Regions from separate parts of the Variovorax sp. 01N425 genome, predicted to be linked through region 2. Evidence: riboswitches for the same ligand, from Rfam matches in the RefSeq annotation. Region 2 holds a riboswitch; the other holds the start of a gene.

Region 1 (11,467 bases), on a different contig from region 2:
CACATGCTGGCGCAGGAAAGCCTCGCGGGTTTCGGGCGTGGGCGAGATCATCGTCACCTTGCCCGCAGTCTGGCGCAGCGACACCGCGGCCAGCGCGGCCAGCAGCAGCACGACGATCCAGTCGCCGGCAAGGGCCAGGCGTCCGGCGGGTGCGGCGGCGGCAGGCGCGGCCTCCACCGGCCCGCCCTTGGCCCCGAAGACGCGGCGCACGCCCGCAGCGATCCCGCCGAACAGCACCTGCCAGCCGATGGCCGCCATCAGCGCGAGCAGCGGGAACGAGGCCGTGAGGTAGCGCGGATAGCGCGAAGTCAAGAGCCACACGGCCACCGAATAGAAGCAGAACCAGCCCGCGGCGCGCAGCGCGGCCGAACGCTTCCACAGCAGGCTGAACGGTGCCAGGAACACGGCCCAGATCAGCGCGTTGGGCCGCGCCGCATGGTCGCGCACGTCGGCCACCTGCTGCACGTAGTCGGCCGGGATCCAGTCGGTGAAGCCGAACACGCGCGCGCCGATGGGGTTGAACGGATCGCCCGTCATGATGGCGTTGCGCGCGTACCAGTACACGCAAGGAACCAGGAAACAGAGCAGCGCCAGCGCCCAGGCCTTGGGCCGGCGCTCGTGCCACACCACGAACAGCGCCACCAGCGGCAGGAAGGTGAGCGCCTGGTACTTGGATCCCGCGGCCACGCCCAGGCAGAACGCCGCCAGCCCGAGCCAGCGCGTGCCGCCCGGCAGCGGCTCTGATTCACGCCACCACCACAGCGCCACGCAGGCACTGAGCACGAAGAGCGCCACGCCCATGTCGATCAGCGCGTTCGAATAGTCGCCGATGCCGATCCAGATGGCCGCGCCGATGCAGGCCGTGAGCCGGTTCGCATGCTGGATGCCGAGGCGGTAGACCATCACCGCCGAAATCACTCCGGCCAGCGCATTGAGGAAGTGCGGCAGCACGTCGTCGCCCAGCTGCAGCGCGGCCGCGTAGAGCAGGTTGTAGTTGTAGGGGAACCAGGGGTAGCGCAGCCACTCGTGGATGCCCAGCGAGCCCTGCTGCGCCACCAGCCGCGCATAGGGCAGGTGGTACATCAGCTCGTCGAAGGCGGCGGGCGGCGCGAGCGGCGCGACCAGCGCGGGCAGCGCCACCAGCGCCAGCGCGATGGCGGCGATCCTTTCGGCGCGGGTCCATGGCGCGGCGGGGGCACCAGCGACGTGCAGCGCCCGCGCTTCCCGCCACCAGGGCCGCAGCTGCAGTGCGGCCGCCAGCACGCCGGCAGCGATCAGTGCCACGGTGGCGCCCGGCTTGAATGCGCCGAAGATCGCGAGCAGCTGGAAGGCGCAGATGAAAAGGCCCACGCCCAGGGCCGCCGCCATGGCCGCCTCCAGCCCCGCGTCCCGGCGCGGCGGCGGCGCCAGGCGCGCCAGCAGCGCGCGGCCGAAGCCCCAGCAGCCAAGCACAAAGACCGCCAGTGCCGCATAGTGCGCGGCAGCAAACATCAGCTTCTGAATAACAACTCCCGGCGCCGGGCGGCCACGCCGGCCGGCAGGTTCAAAGGTTCGGCGCCAGCAGGCGCTCGAGTTCGGATTCGCTGGTCCGGCGGCGCGCCGCCTGGTCCTGCAACTGGTCGTGCCCGATCTTGCCGACGTTGAAGTAGGTCGACTCGGGATGGCTCAGGTAGAAGCCGCTCACGCTGGCGGCGGGCATCATAGCGAGGCTTTCGGTCAGCGTCATGCCAATGTCCGCGCAACCCAGAAGGTCGAACATCGGGCGCTTCACGCTGTGGTCGGGGCAGGCCGGGTAGCCAGGCGCGGGGCGGATGCCGCGGTATTTCTCGGCGATCATGTCCTCGTTGCTGAGGCCCTCATCGGGCGCATAGCCCCAGAGGTCGGTGCGCGCGCGGTGGTGCAGCGATTCGGCAAAGGCCTCGGCCAGCCGGTCGGCCAGCGCCTTGAGCATGATGGCGGAATAGTCGTCGAGGTCGTCGATGAAGTACTTCTCCTTCTTCTCGACGCCCAGGCCCGCCGTCACTGCGAACACGCCCACGTAGTCTTTCAGCCCGCTGTCCTTGGGCGCGACGAAGTCGGCCAGGCAGCGGCTCGGGCGCATCACGCCGTCGATCACCTGCTTCTCGGTCTGCTGGCGCATGCCGTACCAGGTGAGCGCGACTTCGCTGCGCGTCTCGTCGGTGTAGAGCTCGATGTCGTCGTCGTTCACCGTGTTGGCGGGCCAGAAGCCGACCACGCCGCTCGCGCTGAGCCAGCGGCCCTCGATCAGGCGCTTGAGCATGCGCTGGCCGTCGGCGTACACGCGCACGGCCTCGGTGCCGACCACTTCGTCCTTCAGGATGGCCGGGAACGGGCCCGCGAGATCCCAGGTCTGGAAGAACGGGCCCCAGTCGATGTACTTCGCGAGTTCGGTCAGGTCGAAGTTCTTGAACAGGCGCCGGCCAATGAACTTGGGCACCGGCGGCGTGTAGCCGGACCAGTCGACCGGCGTCTTGTTGGCGCGCGCCTTGGCCAGCGGCCACAGCGGCACCTGCTTCTTGTTGGCATGCTGCGTGCGCACCTTCTCGTAGTCGGCGTTGATCTCGTCGATGTACGCGGTGGCCTGGTCGCTCAGCAGGCTCTGCGCCACGCTCACGCTGCGGGAAGCGTCGGGCACGTAGACCACCGGGCCTTCGTAGTGCGGCGCAATCTTGACTGCGGTGTGCACGCGGCTGGTGGTGGCGCCGCCGATTAGGAGCGGAATCTTCCGGATGCGGAAGTGGTCGTCCTTCTGCATCTCGCCGGCCACGTACTGCATTTCTTCGAGGCTCGGCGTGATGAGGCCCGACAGGCCCACGATGTCCGCGCCCTCGACCTTCGCCTTGGCGAGGATCTCGTGGCACGGGACCATCACGCCCATGTTCACCACTTCGAAGTTGTTGCACTGGAGCACGACGGTGACGATGTTCTTGCCGATGTCGTGCACGTCGCCCTTCACGGTGGCGATGATGATCTTGCCCTTGGTGCGCACGTCGCGGCCCGCGGCCTCGTCCTGGCGCTTTTCTTCCTCGATGTAGGGAATGAGGTGGGCCACGGCCGACTTCATCACGCGCGCCGACTTCACCACCTGCGGCAGGAACATCTTGCCCTGGCCGAACAGGTCGCCCACGATGTTCATGCCGTCCATCAGCGGCCCCTCGATCACGTGCAGCGGCCGCCCGCCCTTGGCAAGGATCTGCCGGTAGGCCTCCTCGGTGTCCTCGACGATGAAGTCGGTGATGCCGTGCACCATCGCGTGCGAGAGGCGCTGGTTGACGTGCACCGGGTGCTCCGGCGTGCCGCGCCATTCGAGCTTCTTGCTGTCGTCCTTGGCGCCGCTCTTGGCGGTCTCGGCCACTTCGACGAGGCGCTCTCCCGCATCGGGGCGGCGGTTGAGCACCACGTCTTCCACGCGCTCGCGCAGCGTGGGCTCGAGGTCGTCGTACACGCCCACCATGCCGGCATTGACGATGCCCATGTCCATGCCGGCCTGGATCGCGTGGTACAGGAACACGGTATGGATCGCTTCGCGCACCGGGTCGTTGCCGCGGAAGCTGAAGCTCACGTTGCTCACGCCGCCCGACACCTTGGCGCCTGGCAGGTTCTCTTTGATCCAGCGCACGGCATTGATGAAGTCGACCGCGTAGTTGTCATGCTCCTCGATGCCGGTGGCAATCGCGAAGATGTTGGGGTCGAAGATGATGTCCTCGGGCGGAAAGCCCACCTCGTCCACCAGGATGCGGTAGGCGCGCTCGCAGATCTCGATCTTGCGCTGGTAGGTGTCGGCCTGGCCTTTCTCGTCGAAGGCCATCACCACCGCGGCGGCGCCGTAGCGCCTCACGAGCTTGGCCTCGTGCTTGAACTTGTCGACGCCTTCCTTCATGGAGATGGAGTTGACGATGCCCTTGCCCTGGATGCAGCGCAGGCCGGCCTCGATCACCTCCCACTTGGAGCTGTCGACCATCACCGGCACGCGCGCGATGTCGGGCTCGCTGGCGATCAGGTTCAGGAAGCGCACCATGGCGGCCTTGCTGTCGAGCATGGCCTCGTCCATGTTGATGTCGATCACCTGCGCGCCGTTCTCCACCTGCTGGCGCGCCACGGCCAGGGCGTCCTCGAACTGGCCGTTCAGGATCATCCGCGCGAAGGCCTTGGAGCCGGTGACGTTGGTGCGCTCACCGATGTTGACGAACAGCGACCCGGCATCGATGGCCACGGGCTCGAGGCCGGACAGCTTCATCGGGGGGACGCGGGGCGTGGAAACTTCTTCGCTCATGGGGGCTCACCTGGGCAGGAAAAAACGTCAGGTGAGCGTCGTTTGTTGCGGCTTGCGCCCCGGCCGGCGGGGCGCCTTCCAAGCCTGACGGCGGGCCTCTTGATGCGGGCCGCCGCTGCAACGCTCCTTGGAAGGGAGCGCAATTTTACCGGCTGCGACAAGGGCCGCGGCCGCCAGGGGCGTTCAGGCGCCCTGCCCGGCCGCCGCTGCCGAGCCGGCCTTGGCGGGCGCGGCCGAGGCCGGCAGCCCGAACACCCGGTCGAAGCCCCAGTTGAAGACGAAGGTGTAGACCAGGAAGAACACCACCAGGCCCAGGTCCATCACCAGCGCCTGCCACAGCGTCACGCCCAGGCCCCAGGCGAACAGCGGCACCAGCACCGCGATCAACCCGCCCTCGAAGCCGATGGCATGCGCCATGCGCCGGCGCACGCTGCGCCCACGCACCGCCTGGCGCGACTCCCAGCGCTCGAACAGGGCGTTGAAAACCAGGTTCCAGATCACGGCGATGACCGAGGCGGCCACCGCGAGCACGCCCGAATGGCCGAGCCCGGCGTCGGTCATCAGCGCCAGCCCGGCACTTGCGGCCACGATGGCGATGCCTTCGTAAAGGCTGATGTAGACGACGCGGCGCTGAAACCCCTGCATGGCTTTTCCCCTGGCAAATGAAAACGATGGCTGGACTTTATTTGCTGTTTGCTGATATAAAAAGTCAACTTGTTTCAGTTTTATTGATAGATCAGCCGATGGCTTTCTCCAGCGACAACGTCGAGGTCTTCCTGGCCGTGATCGACCACGGCTCCTTCTCGGCCGCGGCGCGCGCGCTGCGCAAGGTGCCCTCGGCCGTCAGCATGGCCATTGCCAACCTCGAGGCCGAACTGGCCCTGCCGCTGTTCGACCGCAGCGGCCGCGAGCCGCAGCCGACCGCCGCCGCCCGCTCGCTGGAGCCGCAGGCGCGCCTCCTGGCGGCGCAGCTGAAGCAGCTTCAGGTGCAGGCCCTGGCGCTCACGCAGGGCCTGGAAAACCGCCTCACGCTGGCCATTGCGCCCGAGCTGCTGGCCGCGCCCTGGAGCGGGCCGCTGGCCGCGCTGGCCGAGGAATATCCGCTGCTGCAGGTCGAGGTGCTGGCCGCGCCGCAGGCCGATGCGCTGGCGCTGCTGCACAGCGGCCGCGCACAGCTGGCGCTGGTGTTCGAGCGCCCGAGCCTCGACGGGCGCGAGGGGTTCCAGGAAGTCGGCAGCGACACCATGGTGGCCGTGATGGCGCCCGGCCACCCGGTGCTGCTGGCGGCCGCCGGCGAGCGGCTGCGCGAGGAGCACTTGACGAACACCCGGCAGATCGTGGTGGCGGGGCGCGATCTCGCCACCAGCGACCCGCGCTTCGTGTTCGCGCGCCACGTCTGGCGCACCGACAACGCGCTGGCCGCGCTGAGCCTGATCACGGCCGGCCTTGGCTGGGGCTGGCTGCCGCGCAATTTCGCCAGGCCGCACGTGGCCGCCGGCGCGCTGGTCGAGATTCCGTTCGAGAACCTCAGCAACGGGCTCGACCTGTGGGTCGACGTGGTGTGGTCGCGCGAGCGGCCGCTGGGCCTCGGCGCGCAGCGCTTCGTGGCGCTGATTGCGCGCGACCGGCAGGCCGCGGCGGGCATTTCCGCCGCCGACGATCCGCGGGGCTGATCAGTCGCGGTGGCCGTGACCACCGCCCTTTCCACCGCCACCATGGCCGTGGCCGCCACCCCTGCCGCCGCCTTCACCGCCGCCATGCGGGCGTCCGCCGCCACCGGCGCCGGGCCGGCCACCGCCCGGATGCATCTGCGGCTGGCCGGGCGGCGGTCCGGGCCGGAAGGCCGGCTGGGGCCGCGGCGGCTTGATGCCCGGGTCGGCCGGCGGGCGATAGCCCGGCCCCGGCCGTGGCGGGCGGTAGCCCGGTCCCGGTTGCGGATGGAAGCCGGGCCCCGGCGCGGGCTTGAACCCCGGGCCCGGCCACGGCCTCGGCTGCCAGGCCGGCCGCACCGGCGGCGGGGGACGCCAGCCGGGCATCGGCGGCGGCGGCGGCCGGCCGCCCCACCAGCGGCGCTCGCCGTACCAGGGCCGGTCGCGGTAGTAGTCGGCCCAGTAGCTGCCGATCACGAAGGTGACGACGGGCACGCCAATCACCGCGGCGTAGCTGGCCAGCGGCACGCGCCGCTCCTGGTAGGCGTAGTCCAGGCTCCGGGCCCAGACCCAGCCGCGCCCGCCGTCGGGCAGCACCACGTCGCACCAGCTGTAGCCGCCGGTACAGCCGATCACGTCGAGCGGCTGGCCCGGGCCGAGCCGCGCCACCAGCGGATAGTCGCCCGAGGGCCCGGCCCGCAGGTTGACCGCGCCGCGCGTGAAGGCCTGCTGCGCCGCGGCGGCCATCGGCAGGGCGAGCGCAACGGCGCCGATGCCGATCCAGCGCATGGAGAGTTTGTTGTTCATGACGAGGCTTCCTTTGCGCCGCCAGCCTAGGCGGCGGCCCGGATGCCGTCAATCAGCCGGGAGCGCGACAGCGCCGGGCGCCGGTCAGGCTGCTTCGCGGTAGAAGCCGTTGTTGTTCAACAGCCGGCCTGTCATCGGCGCCACGGCTTTGCCGATGGCCGCGATATGGTCCGGCGTGGTGCCGCAGCAGCCGCCCACGATGTTGACCAGCCCTTCGGCCGCGAACTCGTGCAGCAGCCGCGAGGTGACGTCGGGCGTCTCGTCGAAGCCGGTCTCGCTCATCGGATTGGGCAGGCCCGCGTTCGGATAGCAGCTGATGAAGGTGTCGCCCGCCACCTTGGCCAGTTCCTGGATGTAGGGCCGCATCAGCGCCGCGCCCAGCGCGCAGTTGAGCCCGATGGCCAGCGGCTGCGCATGGCGCACGCTGTGCCAGAACGCGGTGACGGTCTGGCCGCTCAGGATGCGGCCCGAGGCGTCGGTCACGGTGCCGCTGATGATCAGCGGCAGGCGCTGGCCGCTGTTGTCGAAATACTCGTCGACCGCGAACAGCGCGGCCTTGGCATTGAGCGTGTCGAAGATGGTCTCGACCAGGATCAGGTCCGAACCGCCCTCGACCAATGCCTCGGTCTGCTCGTAGTAGGCCGCGCGCAATTGCTCGAAGTCGATGTTGCGCGCGCCGGGGTCGTTCACGTCGGGGCTGATGCTCGCGGTCTTGGGCGTCGGGCCGAGGGCGCCGGCCACGAAGCGCGGCTTGTCCGGCGTGCTGAACTTGTCGCAGGCCGCACGCGCGAGCTTCGCCGATTCGAGGTTCATCTCGCGTGCGAGGTGGGCCATCTTGTAGTCCTCCTGCGCGATGGTGGTCGCGCCGAAGGTGTTGGTCTCGATCAGGTCGGCGCCGGCCGCGAGGTAGCCCTCGTGGATGTCGCGGATCACGTCGGGCCGCGTCAGCGAGAGCAGCTCGTTGTTGCCCTTGACGTCGCGCTCGAAGTCCTTGAAGCGCTCGCCGCGGTACTGCTCCTCGGTGAGCTTGAAGCGCTGGATCATCGTGCCCATCGCGCCATCGAGGATGGCGATGCGCTTTTCGAGGATGCCGGCAAGCGCCTGGCCGCGGGTATAGATGACGGGCTTCATAGCCCCCGATTGTAGGAAGCGGGGCTGCCCCTGGCCGGCGTCGGTGCTTTAGCGGCGTTCGACGAATTCCAGCACCGCCTCGATCATGCGCCGCACATGCGGCTGCACGCCGGCCGCGACCTCGGGCAGGTAGTCGAAGGGCAGCTTCTCCTGCATGTAGCTCGACTGCGTCATCTCCAGCTGCACCGCGTGCACGCCGGCCGCGGGGTTGCCGTACTGGCGCGTGATGTAGCCGCCGGTGAAGCGGCCGTTGAGCACGCCCGTGTAGCCGGTGGCCGATTCGGCAATGCCCAGCAGCGTGGCGGCCAGCGCCGGATCGCAGCTGCTGCCCTTGCCGGTGCCCAGGTTCAGGTCGGGCAGCTTGCCCTCGAAGAAGCGCGGCAGCACCGAGCGGATCGAGTGCGCGTCCCACAGCGCGATGGTGCCGTGCGCGGCCTTCAGGCGGTCGAGCTCGGCCTGCAGCTGCCGGTGGTAGGGCTGCCAGATGGCGTCGCGGCGCGCGGCGATTTCCGCGTCGTTGGGCAGGTCGTCGGCGGACGCGTAGACCGGCGTGTCGTCGAAGGTGTCGACCGGGCACAGGCCCGTGACGCTCTGGCCCGGGTAGAGGCTGGCGCCATCCGGCGGGCGGTTCAGGTCGACCACGTAGCGCGAATGCGTGGCAACGAGCACCGAGGCGCCGAGTTCGTCGGCAAAGTCGTAGAGCCGTTCGAGGTGCCAGTCGGTGTCGGGCACCTGGCGCGCCTCGTCGGTCAGGCGGGCGGCGAGCGCGGGCGGCACGTAGGTGCCGACGTGCGGCATGGAGATCAGCAAGGGACGCGTGCCCTGGCGGAAGCGGAAGGCGGGTTCGGTGGTGGTGAAGCTCATGGGACTCTAATTTTCAAGGAGAAGCTGGCTGCGCGCCGCGACGAAGGCGGCGGCGGCCTCGGCGTGCAGGGCATGGCGGCCGGCCGCCACGCGCGGCTGGCCCGCGACCCAGACGGTGTCGATGGCCGAGGTGCGGTGGCTCGCAAAGACGTGCGACGACAGCATGTCGGGCGCCGGCAGGCCCTGCAGCGCAAGCTGCGCGGCATCGAGCACGACGAAGTCGGCCTGCTGCCCCGCGGCCAGGCCGCCGATGGCCCGGCCCGAGGCCTGCGCGCCGCCGCGCACCGCTTCGAGCGTGAGCGCGGTGGCCACATGCGGCTGCGCCGCGCTGGCGCCGACGTTGCGCTGCCGCCAGGCCAGGCGCTGGCTGTATTCGAGCATCAGCAGCTCTTCCGCGGCATTGACCGTGGCATGGCTGTCGGAGCCCAGGCCCCAGGCGCCGCCGTGGTGGCGCCAGGCGGAAAAATCGAAGATGCCGTCGCCCAGGTTGGCCTCGGTGGTCGGGCACAGGCCGGCGACCGCGCCGCTCTTTGCGGCACGCTCGTATTCGGCCGCGTCCATGTGCGTGGCATGCACCAGGCACCAGCGCGCATCGACCGGCGCATGGTCGAGCAGCCAGGCCACGGGCCGCTGGCCGCTCCAGGCCACGCAGTCGTCGACCTCCTTGGTCTGTTCGGCGATGTGGATGTGGATCGGCGCGCCCGGGTCGATGGCCTCGAGCCCCGCCACGGCTTCGCGCAGCGCATCGGGCGGCACGGCGCGCAGCGAATGCGGCGCGAGCCCCAGGCGGGCCGAAGGACCGCCTTGCGGTCCGGGTGCACCCTGCGCCTCGCATGCGGGCTTGAGGGTGTCGAGCAGGCGCAGCATCGAATCCGTCGAGCGGATGAAGCGGCGCTGGCCCTCGTTGGGCGGCAGTCCGCCGAAGCCGCTGGCCTGGTAGAGCACGGGCAAGAGCGTGAAACCGATGCCGGCCTTCTTCGCGGCGCGCAGCAGCGCGAGGCTCAGCGTCGCATCGTCGGCATAGGGGCGGCCATCGGCATCGTGGTGCACGTACTGGAACTCGCACACGCTGGTGTAGCCCGCCTCGAGCATCTCGGCATAGAGCCAGGTCGCGATGGCCTCCATCTGCTGCGGGCCGAGGCGCGCGGCAAAGCGGTACATCAGCGTGCGCCAGCTCCAGAAACTGTCCTGCTGCTGGGCGCGGTATTCGGTGAGTCCCGCGAAGGCACGCTGGAAGGCATGCGAATGCAGGTTGGGCATGCCGGGGATCACGGGGCCTTTTGCCACCTGCGCGCCCGCTGCCGGCGGGGCCGCGGGCTGCACCTGCGTGAGCTGGCCGGCCTCGTTCCACGACAGCCGCACGTTCTTTGCCCATCCGCCGGGCAGCAGCGCATCGGCCGCGAACAGCGTGTTCATTGGGCAGCTCCCACGGCGATGCGGCCCTGGCGCACGACGGTGCGCACCGGGCGCTGGCCGAACCAGTAGGCGAGCTCGGCTGCGTCGCGCACGTTCCAGAGCACGAAGTTGGCGGGCATGCCTTCGGCGATCGCGCCGTGCGTTTTCTGCAGGCCCAGCGCGCGCGCCGCATGCACGGTGACGCCCGCCAGCGCCTCGGGCACCGTGAGGCGGAACAGCGTGCAGGCCATGTTCATCATCAGCAGCAGGCTCAGCGCGGGCGAGGTGCCGGGGTTGTGGTCGGTCGACACGGCCATCGGCACGCCGGCCGCGCGCAGCGCCTCGATCGGTGGCAGGTGCGTGTCGCGCAGCGTGTAGTAGGCGCCGGGCAGCAGCACGGCCACGGTGCCTGATTGGCGCATGGCCTCGATGCCTTGGGCCGACAGGTGCTCGATGTGGTCGCACGAGAGCGCGCCGTAGCGCGCGGCGAGCGCGGCGCCGCCCATGTCGGAGAGCTGCTCGGCATGCAGCTTGACCGGCAGGCCCAGCGCCTTCGCGGCCTGGAACACCTGCTCGGTTTCCGCGAGCGTGAAGGCGATGCGTTCGCAGAACACGTCGACCGCATCGACCAGCCCCTCGGCCGCGAGCGCGGGCAGCATCTCATTGCAGACGAGATCGATGTAGTCGCCGCTGCGGCCCGCGTACTCGGGCGGCAGCGCATGCGCGCCCAGGAAGGTGGTGCGCACCGTGACGCCATAAGCCTCGCCCAGGCGCCGCGCCACGCGCAGCTGCTTGCGCTCATGCTCGAGCGCCAGGCCATAGCCCGACTTGATCTCGATCGCGCAGACGCCGTCGGCCAGCAGCTGTTCGAGCCGCGGCGCGGCCTGCGCGAAGAGCGCGTCTTCATCGGCCTCGCGCGTGGCGCGCACCGACGAGACGATGCCGCCGCCGGCCTTCGCCACTTCTTCGTAGCTGGCGCCCGCGAGCCGCATCGCGAACTCGTTGGCGCGCTGGCCGCCGTAGACCAGGTGCGTGTGGCAATCGACCAGGCCGGGCGTGACGAGCGCGCCGCGGCCATCGTGCGGCGGCAGGCCTGCGAACTCGGCCGGCAGGGCGCTGCGTGCGCCGACCCAGCGGACCGTGCCTTCGGCCACCGCGATGGCGGCTTCGGTGTCGGCGTCCGGGGTTGTGCCGGGCGCGGCGCCGGGCACCAGGCGGAGCCCCGTCCAAAGGCCGTCGGCCGATGGGAATGTGCTTGCGGATGTCATGTCTTGTCTGGTGTTTGCACAGCTTACGCCGGCACGATGCGGATCGCAGCCAGCCGCGC
Region 2 (11,467 bases):
GCCCAGCAGCATCGGCCCGCCGATCTCGGGGCGGAACACTTGAATGGCGCCTTCCTCTCCGAGCTGGGCCAGGCCCTGCTGCAGCTGCTTGGTGCGCAGCGGGTTCTTCAGGATCACCGTCATGAACAGCTCGGGCGCAAAGAAGGGCAGGCCGGTGAACTGCAGGCTCGCGCCGTCGGTGATGGTGTCGCCCAGCTGCACGCCGCCATGCGTGGTGAAGCCCACGATGTCGCCGGCGTAGGCCTCTTCGACCGCCTCGCGGCGCTGGCTCATGAAGGTCACGACGCTGGTGGGCCGCAGCTCCTTCGACGTGCGCTGCACCTTGAGCTTCATGCCCGGCGTGTACTTGCCCGAGGCCATGCGCACGAAGGCGATGCGGTCGCGGTGATTGGCGTCCATGTTGGCCTGCACCTTGAACACCACGCCCGCGAAGTCCCGGTCCTCGGGCTGGATCTCCTTCACCACGGGCTGGCGGTTGACCATCGTGGTGCTGGTGCGCGACTGCGGGGAGGGCGCAAGGTCGACCAGCGCATCGAGCACCTCCATCACGCCGAAGTTGTTCACGCCCGAGCCGAAGAACACCGGCGTCTGCTTGCCGCCCAGGAAGGCCTCGCGGTCCCAGCTGGGCGAGGCGCCGGTGGCCAGTTCCATGCTGTCCATGGCGGATTCGAAATCGGCGCCGAAGCGCTTGGTGAGCGTGTCGCGCTCCGTGAGCGCGATGGTCTCGAAGTCGTGCGGCAGCCGCTCGCTGCCCGACTCGAACACCGTCATCGTCTGCGTGCGCAGGTTCATGATCCCGCGGAAGCTCTTGCCCTGGCCGACCGGCCAGGTCATCGGCACGCACGGCATGCCGAGCTCGCGCTCCACTTCGTCGAGGATGTCGAGCGGCTCGCGCACTTCGCGGTCCATCTTGTTGACGAAGGTGATGATGGGCGTGTCGCGCTGGCGGCAGACCTCGATCAGCCGGCGCGTCTGCGCCTCCACGCCGTTGGCCGCGTCGATCACCATCAGGGCCGAGTCGACCGCCGTGAGCACGCGGTAGGTGTCTTCCGAGAAGTCCTTGTGGCCGGGCGTGTCGAGCAGGTTGATCACGTGGTCGCGGTACAGCATCTGCATGACCGACGAAGCCACCGAAATGCCGCGCTGCTTCTCGATTTCCATCCAGTCGGAGGTGGCGTGGCGCGAGGCCTTGCGCGCCTTCACCGAACCGGCGATCTGGATCGCGCCCGAGAACAGCAGCAGCTTCTCGGTCAGCGTGGTCTTGCCGGCGTCGGGGTGGGAAATGATCGCGAAGGTGCGACGGCGGCGAGTTTCGGAGAGAAAAGACAAGATGGGGCAATCTGCGGGGGGATGGCCCGATTTTAGAAGGCAGCCCCGAGCCGCCTGCCCGACCCGCCGAAAACGCCTTACTTGCGCTGCAGCAGCTTCGTCACTTCATCCACATTGGCCTGGATCCGCTGGCGCACCAGCTCGAACGCATCGGCCTGCGACTTGGCGGCCAGGTTGGCCAGCTCCTTGATGTCGTCGATGGCGCGCTGGAACGACTGGCGGCCGAGCTCGTCGAGCTTGGCGAGGTTGGCCTTGGCATCCTTGCCGGGCATTTCCTTGGCGGCCGTCTGCCATTCGGCGATGGCGCTCTTGATCATCTCGGTCTGCCGCTGCACCACGGTCTGCAGGCCCTGGTAGGACTTCTGGTTCGCCTGCATCAGCGCCTGGAGGTCCTTTTGCCCGCTCTCGAGCAGCTTGCTCGCGCCACCGGTCAGGTTGAGGTCCTGCAGGCGGTCGGTCATGGCCTTGAGATTCTTCATGGGGTCGAGCATGTCGGCGGCGTCGGGAGCCGCCCGGGTGCTGCTGCTGGCGGTGGTCTTCTTCGCGGCGGCTTTCTTGGCAGTGGCCATGGTGCGGTATCTCCTGTGTCGGGTAAGGAACGGGTGAATGGCAAGGACCGGCGGGCCGGGCCTCGCCACGATACGCCGCGACAGCCCGCCCGCGGCGCCGCGGCGGCAGGATTTGCCTGCGGGATTTCCCTTGGGCTACATCGGCGGCGCGAAGCCGTTGCGCCCGGCGGTGACGCGCAGCGCCGTGGGCACGCCGTTCCTTTCCTGCGCATTGACCAGCACCTTGGCGCCGGGCACCAGCAGCGCCTCGGTGCCGGGGCGGAAGGTCACGACCGGCACGTCGGGCGGCACGATGACGGTTTTTTCGCCGCCCTTGTAGGTCAGCCGCAGCTGCTGCCCGCCGCGCACGGTTTTCGGCGCCGCGGCCAGGTCGGCCACGGTGGCGTTGGTCATGGTGCTCTGCGGCAGCAGGTCCCAGGGGCGGTGGCCTTCGCCGGTGCCGCGCGCGGCCTCGGGGAACACCACCACCTCGAGCGCCTTCTGTGTGCCGTCGGCCTGCGGCATGGCGGCGGTGCCGATGAAGCTGCCCTGCCTGATGTCGGACAGCTTGATCGGGTAGACCTCCGACACGGCCATGTCGGCCGGCCGCGCCAGGCTGACGACCTCGCCGCCGCGGTCCTGGACCACGAGGGCCTTGGCGTCGACGCGCACGATGGTGCCGCGGATGCGCACCGGATCGGAGGCGGCCTGCGCAGAGGCCGGGACCGGCGCGCCGGCGGCAAGAAGAAGGAAGGCGGCCGAGGCCAGCAGGGCAGGGGCAGTGGAGAGTCTGGACAAGCGCATGGGTGGAACTTCCGGGATTGGGGTCAAGTCAATGTACGCCCCGGATGCGAATTGCGCTTTCCGGCATGTGGGATGCCCCGGCGATTGGCTCGCCTTGGCGCCCCGTCTACAATCCGCGGTTCCGAGGAGCGTTGCAGCGCCGCCAGGCGTGAGGCTCGGACCACATCGCAACCACGCTCACCCGCTGTTCTCGCGGTGAGTCTTTTCCCCGAACGCAGTGGCACCTTTCAAACTAGCTTTGTTGGAGTTCTCATGAGCGCTGTTCTCAAGCCCACCCCCGTTTCCACCGCCGACCAGGCGATTGCCGACCTTTCCCTGGCCGCCTGGGGCCGCAAGGAAATCAAGATCGCGGAAACCGAAATGCCCGGCCTGATGGCCATCCGCGAGGAATTCTCGAAGGCGCAGCCGCTCAAGGGCGCGCGCATCACGGGCTCGCTGCACATGACGATCCAGACGGCCGTGCTGATCGAGACGCTGCAGGCGCTCGGCGCCACCGTGCGCTGGGCCTCGTGCAACATCTTCTCGACGCAGGACCATGCCGCCGCCGCGATTGCCGCCGCCGGCACGCCGGTGTTCGCGATCAAGGGCGAGTCGCTGAAGGACTACTGGGACTACACCCACGCCATCTTCGATTTCGGCCCCAAGGGTTCGCAGGGCGAAGGCCCCAACATGATCCTGGACGACGGCGGCGACGCCACGCTGCTGATGCACCTGGGCCAGCGCGCCGAGAAGGACCTGGGCGTGCTCGCCAAGCCCACCAGCGAGGAAGAACGCATCCTCTACGCCGCCATCAAGGCCAAGCTGGCGGTCGATCCGACCTGGTACACCCGCAAGTCGGCCGAGATCATCGGCGTGACCGAGGAAACGACCACCGGCGTGCACCGCCTGAACGAGATGAGCGCCAAGGGCACGCTGCTGTTCCGCGCCATCAACGTGAACGACTCGGTCACCAAGAGCAAGTTCGACAATCTCTACGGCTGCCGCGAATCGCTGGTGGACGGCATCAAGCGCGCGACCGACGTGATGATCGCCGGCAAGGTGGCCTGCGTGGCCGGCTACGGCGACGTGGGCAAGGGCTCGGCCCAGGCGCTGCGCGCGCTGAGCGCGCAAGTGTGGGTGACCGAAATCGACCCCATCAACGCGCTGCAGGCCGCGATGGAAGGCTACAAGGTCGTCACCATGGAATATGCCGCCGACAAGGCCGACATCTTCGTGACCACCACGGGCAATAAGGACGTCATCACGCACGACACCATGGTCAAGATGAAGGACCAGGCCATCGTCTGCAACATCGGCCACTTCGACAACGAGATCGATGTTGCATCGATCGAGAAGTACGAGTGGGAAGAGATCAAGCCGCAGGTCGACCACATCACCTTCCCCGACGGCAAGAAGATCATCCTCCTGGCCAAGGGCCGCCTCGTGAACCTGGGCTGCGGCACGGGCCATCCGAGCTTCGTGATGTCGTCGTCGTTCGCCAACCAGACCATCGCCCAGATCGAGCTCTTCACCAAGCCCGACGCCTACCAGGCCGGCAAGGTCTACGTGCTGCCCAAGCACCTCGACGAGAAGGTCGCGCGCCTGCACCTGAAGAAGGTCGGCGCGATGCTGACCGAGCTGACGGACGAGCAGGCCGCCTACATCGGCGTGAGCAAGAACGGCCCCTACAAGCCGGACACGTACCGGTACTGATGCGCGCCGACCAATTGCTGGTGGAGCGTGGCCTGGCCGCGTCGCGTTCGCAGGCCGTGCGGCTGATTGCCGGCGGCATGCGCTGGCGCGATGCGGGCAGCGCGGACGCGTGGCGCTCGGTGGTGAAGAACCGCGACGAGGTGCCCGAGTCCGCCGAGGTCGAGCTCGACGACGCGGCCGAGGCGCGCTACGTCTCGCGCGGCGGGCTCAAGCTCGAAGGCGCGCTGGCGGCGAGCGGCGTCAGCGCCGCCGGCAAGCTGTGCCTCGACGTGGGCCAGTCGACCGGCGGCTTCACCGACTGCCTGCTGCAAGCCGGCGCGGCCAAGGTGGTGGGCGTCGACGTCGGCCACGGGCAGCTGCATCCGAAGCTGCGCGAGGACGAGCGCGTGGTGGCCATCGAAGGCGTCAATGCGCGTGCGTTGTCGCCGGACGACCTGCAGGAAGAAGAAGGCGAAGCGCCTTCCGACCTGCGCTTCGACCTGATCGTCGGCGACCTGTCGTTCATCTCGCTCACGCTGGTGCTGCCGGCCGTGGTGCCGTTCCTGGCCGGCGACGGCCAGCTGCTGATGCTCGTCAAGCCGCAGTTCGAGCTGCAGCCGGGACAGGTCGGCAAGGGCGGCATCGTGCGCGACGCGTCGATGTACGCGGTGGTCGAGAAGCGGCTGCGCGACGCCTGCGAGGCGCTCGGGCTGCGCGTGCTGCGGTGGTTCGACAGCCCCATTGCGGGCGGCGACGGCAACCGCGAGTTTTTCATTCACGCCGTTCGCGCGGACACTGCGAACGGTTCCTAGGAGACGCAGGTGCGCCTTCCATTGAGTTTCGAGTTCTTTCCGACCAAGACGCCCGAAGGCGCGGTCAAGCTGCGCGCGGTGCGCCAGCAGCTGTATGCGCGCAAGCCCGAGTTCTGCTCGGTGACCTACGGCGCGGGCGGCTCCACGCACCAGGGCACTTTCGGCGCGGTGCAGGAGATCCTGTCCGAGGGTGTCGATGCCGCCAGCCACTTCTCGTGCATCGGCGCCACGCGCGCCACCGTGCGCGAGCAGTTGGCCGAGCTCAAGGCGATGGGCGTGAAGCGCCTGGTCGCCCTTCGCGGCGACCTGCCGAGCGGCTACGGCATCGGCGGCGAGTTCCAGTACGCGAGCGACCTCGTGGCCTTCATCCGCGAGGAGACCGGGCGCGACTTCCACATCGAGGTGGCCTGCTACCCCGAGGTGCATCCGCAGGCACGCTCGCCTGAGGCCGACCTGCAGGCCTTCGCCGCCAAGGTGAAGGCCGGCGCCGACTCGGCGATCACGCAGTATTTCTTCAGTCCCGAGGCGTACTTCCGCTTTGTCGACGACAGCCGCAAGCTCGGGCTCGACCTGCCGATCGTGCCGGGCATCATGCCGATCACCAGCTCGACGCAGCTCATGCGCTTCTCGGATGCCTGCGGCGCCGAGATCCCGCGCTGGATCCGCCTGCGGCTGCAGGGCTTCGGCGACGACACGGCCTCCATCAAGGCCTTCGGACTCGACGTGGTGACCGACCTGTGCGCGCGCCTGCAGGGTGGAGGCGCACCGGCGCTGCACTTCTACACGATGAACCAGTCGGCGGCCACGCTGGCTGTACTGGAGCGCCTCGGTTGAAGGGGTGGCGTCCTGGAGCAGGCCATCGGCTGCTCGCTTCGCTTCGCATTGCGCTGGTCGCGGCCACCTGCGTGCTGGCCGGCTGCGCCATGCCGCCGGCCACCGAGGGCGGGCCGGCCGACAAGGAGGACGCCAAGCTGCTGCCCCTGCCGCGCAAGCTGGCGGTGCCGCCGGGCGCCCCGGCCCGCTCGAGCGTGCCTTCGGTGCGCTACGACCTCGCGGTATCGGGAATTGGCGAGGCCGACGACGGCGTGCCCGGGGACAGCGGCCCGCGCGAGATCTTCGAGCGCGGCGGGGCCTCGTGGTACGGCATCCAGTTCCACCAGCGCAAGACCGCGAGCGGCGAGCGCTTCGACATGATGGCCATGACGGCAGCCCACAAGACCTTGCCGTTCAATACCCGCGTCTGCGTGCGCAGCCTCGTCAACGGCAGCGAGGTGCTGGTGCGCATCACCGACCGGGGGCCCTATGCGCAGGGCCGCATCATCGACCTGAGCCGCGGCGCGGCCGAGCGCATCGGGCTGATCGGGCTCGGCATCAAGCAGGTGGCGCTGACGATCATCGACCGCGAAGGCATGCGCTGCGGCGGCTCCGAGGTGGAGGAAGACGTGGCGCAGGCCCAGGCGCCGGCGGCTGCGCCCGCACCCGCGCGCCGCCAGGTGAAAGTGCCACAGCGCCGCCGCCGCTGAAGCAGCGAAAGACCGCCGGGACTAGCCGCCCGCGTCGAGCGAGAAGGTGGCGTTCCGGTCCTGCGCCAGCCACTCCGCCAGCTGGGGCAGCGCGGCCGCAAGCAGCGGCTTCAGCGTGTAGGGCGGGTTGATCAGGAACATGCCGCTGGCCGGCAGGCCCGGACGCTGGGTTTCACCGGTGGGCGTGGTGGTCAGCTTGCTCGACTTGACCGTGAGCGTGGCGTGCAGCCAGGGCTTGCCGGCCTTGGTGGCCAGGGTCTTGAGCCGGCGCGGCAGGTCGTGCGCCTCGGGGCGCGGGATGATCGGATACCAGATGGCGTAGGTGCCGGTGGCAAAGCGCTTGAGCGCCTCGGCCGCGAAGTCGAGCACGCGGCCGTAGTCGCTCTTGATCTCGTAGCTCGGGTCCATCAGCACCAGCGCGCGGCGCGAGGGCGGCGGCAGGAACTTGGTGGCGCTGCCGAAGCCGTCCTCGCGCAGCACCGCGATCTGCCGGCCCGCCTCGAGCTGGGCGATGTTGGCGTCCAGCGTGCGGGCATCGGTGGGGTGCAGCTCGAACAGCTTGAGCTTGTCGTGGTCGCGCAGCAGGTGCTGCACGATGAAAGGCGAACCCGGATAGATGCGGGCGCCGCCCTTGGGGTTGAAGTCGTGGATCACGCTCAGGTAGCGCGCAATCGCATCGGCCAGGGGCGCCTCGGCTTCGGGGGCGGCCTTCTTGGCGGCGGATTTGGCGGCAGGAGCCGGGGCGGCAGGTGCTTTCTTGTCCGCCAGCAGGCGCAGCACGCCTTCGGCGGCCTCGCCGCTGGTGCCGGCGTAGTCGCCGTCCAGGCGGTACAGGCCGGCGCCGGCGTGGGTGTCGACCACGGTCAGAGCTGCCTCTTTTTCGAGCAGGTGGTCGAGCGTGGCAATCAGCACCGTGTGCTTGAGCACGTCGGCGTGGTTGCCGGCGTGGAAGGCGTGGCGGTAACTGAACATGGGGTCGATGGTAACGGCTTGGACGGCCGCTGGGCCCAAATTTGCCCCGATTGGCCGATTCTTCGTATAATCGCGGGCTTCGCAGCGTTTTTGTAGCCCCGCGGCGGAGACACATTACCGCCCTGCGGGCATGTGCAAACCCACCTAAGAGATTCCCGTCAGAGGAACGCCGACCGTGGAAAAGGGCTCGCCAAACCCTCTTTATAGAGAAAACTCATGACCAAAACGTTCAGCGCCAAGCCCGCTGACGTGACGCACGAGTGGTTTGTGATTGACGCGACCGACAAGGTCCTCGGACGAGTAGCCAGCGAAGTTGCTCTCCGTTTGCGCGGCAAACACAAGGCCATTTACACGCCTCACGTCGATACCGGTGACTTCATCGTCATCATCAACGCAGCCCAGCTGCGCGTCACCGGCGCCAAGCCGATCGACAAGGTCTACTACCGTCACTCGGGCTACCCGGGCGGTATCACGGCCACGAACTTCCGCGACATGCAAGCCAAGCACCCGGGCCGCGCCCTGGAAAAGGCCGTCAAGGGCATGCTGCCCAAGGGCCCGCTCGGCTACGCGATGATCAAGAAACTCAAGGTGTACGGTGGTGCAGAGCACCCGCATACCGCCCAACAGCCCAAAGTGCTGGAACTGTAAGGAGCCTTGAGAATGATTGGTGAATGGAACAATGGCACCGGCCGTCGCAAATCGAGCGTCGCCCGTGTGTTTCTGAAAAAGGGCACCGGCAAGATCACGGTCAACGGCAAGGACATCCAAGAGTTCTTCGGCCGCGAAACCTCGATCATGATTGCCAAGCAGCCCCTGGTGCTGACCAACAACCTCGAAGCATTCGATGTCATGGTCAACGTCAATGGCGGCGGCGAATCGGGCCAGGCCGGCGCAACGCGCCACGGCATCACCCGTGCGCTGATCGACTACGACGCAAGCCTCAAGCCGGTGCTGAGCCAGGCCGGCTACGTCACGCGCGATGCACGTGAAGTCGAGCGCAAGAAGGTCGGTCTGCACTCTGCACGCCGCCGCAAGCAGTTCAGCAAGCGCTGATCCTGTTCATTGCGAACAAAAGCCGCCTCCGGGCGGCTTTTTCATTGCCGCGGCCTTGGCGGATGTGTGTTCGACCCCACTTGCGTTGGGTGCTCGCTGCCATCCGCCAGCCAGGAATGCGGCATTGCAGTAGCATTGGTTCATTGGCCGCATGTACGGCCCCCAAGGAGTTATCCCCCATGAGCGCTGTTGCCGAAAACATCCAGACCCAGATGCCCGAACCGATCGTCTTCACCGACAGCGCGGCTGCCAAGGTGGCCGACCTGATCGCCGAAGAGGGCAATCCCGACCTCAAGCTGCGCGTGTTCGTGCAGGGCGGCGGGTGCTCGGGCTTCCAGTATGGTTTCACCTTCGATGAAATCACCAACGAAGACGACACCACCATGACCAAGAACGGCGTGTCGCTGCTGATCGATGCCATGAGCTATCAGTACCTGGTCGGCGCCGAGATCGACTACAAGGAAGACCTGCAGGGCGCCCAGTTCGTGATCAAGAACCCGAACGCCACCAGCACCTGCGGCTGCGGATCGAGCTTCTCGGCCTGATGCCGGGCTGATGCTGCCCCCGCCAGCCTTCGTTCCTTGAAAAAAGCCGCCTTCGGGCGGCTTTTTGCTGCCTGCCGCTTTTCCCTCCCCCTCGCTGCCCCATGACATCCGCCGCCACGGCCATCGATCCTGCCCGCAAGAGCCTGCTCTGGCTCGTGGCGATCGGCTTCTTCATGCAGACGCTCGACGCCACCATCATCAACACCGCGCTGCCCGCCATGGCCGCGAGCCTTGGCGAAAGCCCGCTGCGCATGCAGTCGGTGGTGGTGGCCTACGCGCTGACCATGGCAATGCTGATTCCGGCCTCGGGCTGGATCGCCGACCGGTTCGGCACGCGGCGCGTGTTCTTCTCGGCCATCGTGCTGTTCGTCGTCGGCTCCGTCCTGTGCGCCTTGTCGGTGGGCGTGGGGCAGCTGGTGGCTGCGCGGGTGGTGCAGGGCCTGGGCGGCGCCTTGCTGCTGCCGGTAGGGCGGCTGACGCTGCTGCGCACCGTGCCGCGCGGGGAGTTCCTGCAGGCGATGAGCTTCGTTGCCATTCCGGGGCTGATCGGGCCGCTGCTCGGGCCCACGCTGGGCGGCTGGCTGGTGCAGTACGCCTCCTGGCACTGGATCTTCCTGATCAATGTGCCTGTGGGGTTGGCGGGCTGCCTGGCAACGCTGCGCTTCATGCCCGACCTGCGCGGGGCCATCCAGCGGCGCTTCGATGGCGCGGGCTATGCGATGCTGGCCTTCGGCATGGTTGCGATCTCGCTGGCGCTCGACGGTGTCTCGGGCGCGGGGCTGCGCCAGGTCAGCGTGCTGCTGTTGCTGGTGTTCGGCTTTGCGAGCGTGGTGGCCTATTGGCTGCATGCCGCGCGCCGGCCCGAGCCGCTGTTCTCGCCCTCGCTGTTCGGCGTGCCCACGCTCAGCATCGGCTTGCTCGGCAACCTGTTCTCGCGGCTCGGCAGCAGCTGCATGCCGTTCATGGTGCCCCTGCTGCTGCAGGTGTCGCTGGGCTATTCGCCGCTTCGGGCGGGGCTCATGATGCTTCCGATCGCGCTGGCCGGCATGGCCATGAAGCGTTTCGCGACCCCGCTGATCACGCGCCACGGCTACCGCAAGGTGCTGGTGGCCAACACCGTGCTGGTGGGCCTGGCGATGGGCAGCTTCGGCCTGACCGGGCCGGACCAGCCGGCTGCGCTGCACATCCTGCAGTTGCTGGCCTTCGGCGCCGTCAACTCGCTTCAGTTCACGGCCATGAACACCATCACGCTGAAGGACCTGGACGGCAGCATGGCCAGCAGCGGCAACAGCCTGCTCTCGATGGTCCAGATGCTTGCAATGAGCCTTGGCGTGGCGGCTGCGAGCGCAGTGCTGGCCGGCTACAACGGTGTTTTTGGCCTCGAGACGGCAAAGCAGACGCTCGATGCCTTCCAGGCCACTTTTGCCACCATGGGGCTCGTCACGATCGCTTCTGCGCTGATCTTCTGGCATTTGCCAGCAGAAGTGCGCGCCGCCCATCCCGCCCAGCCCGAAGTTTCAGGCCAGGGGTGAGGGCAACTTCGCCCGGTCAGGCCGGATAGATCGCCCCGAGCACGCGCCCGCCTCTTGCGCCTGTCACGCTGGCCAGGTTGCCGGCTTCGCGCCGCAGGGTGCTGCGGGCCAGCCAGGCAAAGGCCGCGGCCTCGACCTGCAGCGGAGGCAGGCCGTGGGCCGTGGAGGCGGCCACTTCCACGCCGGGCAAGTGCGCGCGCAGGCGCTCGATCAGATGGTCGTTCAGCGCTCCGCCGCCGCAGACGATCAGCAGCTTGCTATCGCTTCCATAGCGGAGGACGTCGGCTGCACATACGCTGGCGGTGAATTCGGTCAGGGTGGCCTGCACGTCGGCGGGCGCCGCGCCGATGGCCGGGGCCAGGCAGGCGGAAAGCCACGCAGGATTGAACAGGTCGCGCCCGGTGCTCTTGGGAGGCGCCTTCGCAAAATACGGATCGGCCTGCAGCCGCGCAAGCAGGCCGGGCAGCACCTGTCCGCTGGCGGCCCACCGGCCGCCGCGGTCGAAGGGCTGGCCGGTATGGAGCTGGCTCCAGTGGTCCATCAGGGCATTGCCGGGGCCGCAGTCGAAGCCGAGCACCGCCGGCTCCCCCGGCGCATCGGCCGCGGGCAGCAGGCTCAGGTTGGAAATGCCGCCGATGTTCAGCACCGCCACGGGTTGGCCCGCGCGCGCGAACAGTG

Evidence for each region. A riboswitch is a leader RNA that binds a small molecule or an ion and turns the genes downstream of it on or off. The one in region 2 is predicted to bind S-adenosylhomocysteine.
Region 1: linked by a shared signal. The riboswitch ahead of metH (methionine synthase) and the one ahead of ahcY (adenosylhomocysteinase) in region 2 are both predicted to bind S-adenosylhomocysteine.

What each region holds. Positions count from the first base shown of each region.
Region 1 covers NZ_JBFTRJ010000002.1:12,308-23,774, forward strand. The annotation lists gene AC1DSC_RS03125 (ArnT family glycosyltransferase) at 1-1,491, opposite strand, end outside; gene metH (methionine synthase) at 1,544-4,258, opposite strand; S-adenosyl-L-homocysteine riboswitch at 4,321-4,429, opposite strand; gene AC1DSC_RS03135 (PACE efflux transporter) at 4,478-4,939, opposite strand; gene AC1DSC_RS03140 (LysR family transcriptional regulator) at 5,038-5,967, shown strand; gene AC1DSC_RS03145 (SH3 domain-containing protein) at 5,968-6,750, opposite strand; gene AC1DSC_RS03150 (homocysteine S-methyltransferase family protein) at 6,835-7,881, opposite strand; gene hutG (N-formylglutamate deformylase) at 7,930-8,745, opposite strand; gene AC1DSC_RS03160 (formimidoylglutamate deiminase) at 8,752-10,161, opposite strand; gene hutI (imidazolonepropionase) at 10,158-11,408, opposite strand; gene AC1DSC_RS03170 (HutD/Ves family protein) at 11,432-11,467, opposite strand, start outside.
Region 2 covers NZ_JBFTRJ010000016.1:91,840-103,306, reverse strand. The annotation lists gene AC1DSC_RS25855 (peptide chain release factor 3) at 1-1,329, opposite strand, end outside; gene phaP (TIGR01841 family phasin) at 1,407-1,898, opposite strand; gene AC1DSC_RS25845 (hypothetical protein) at 2,034-2,681, opposite strand; S-adenosyl-L-homocysteine riboswitch at 2,799-2,867, shown strand; gene ahcY (adenosylhomocysteinase) at 2,934-4,373, shown strand; gene AC1DSC_RS25835 (TlyA family RNA methyltransferase) at 4,373-5,164, shown strand; gene metF (methylenetetrahydrofolate reductase [NAD(P)H]) at 5,174-5,998, shown strand; gene AC1DSC_RS25825 (septal ring lytic transglycosylase RlpA family protein) at 6,088-6,687, shown strand; gene AC1DSC_RS25820 (23S rRNA (adenine(2030)-N(6))-methyltransferase RlmJ) at 6,709-7,659, opposite strand; gene rplM (50S ribosomal protein L13) at 7,876-8,307, shown strand; gene rpsI (30S ribosomal protein S9) at 8,320-8,712, shown strand; gene erpA (iron-sulfur cluster insertion protein ErpA) at 8,892-9,257, shown strand; gene mdtD (multidrug transporter subunit MdtD) at 9,359-10,789, shown strand; gene AC1DSC_RS25795 (anhydro-N-acetylmuramic acid kinase) at 10,806-11,467, opposite strand, start outside.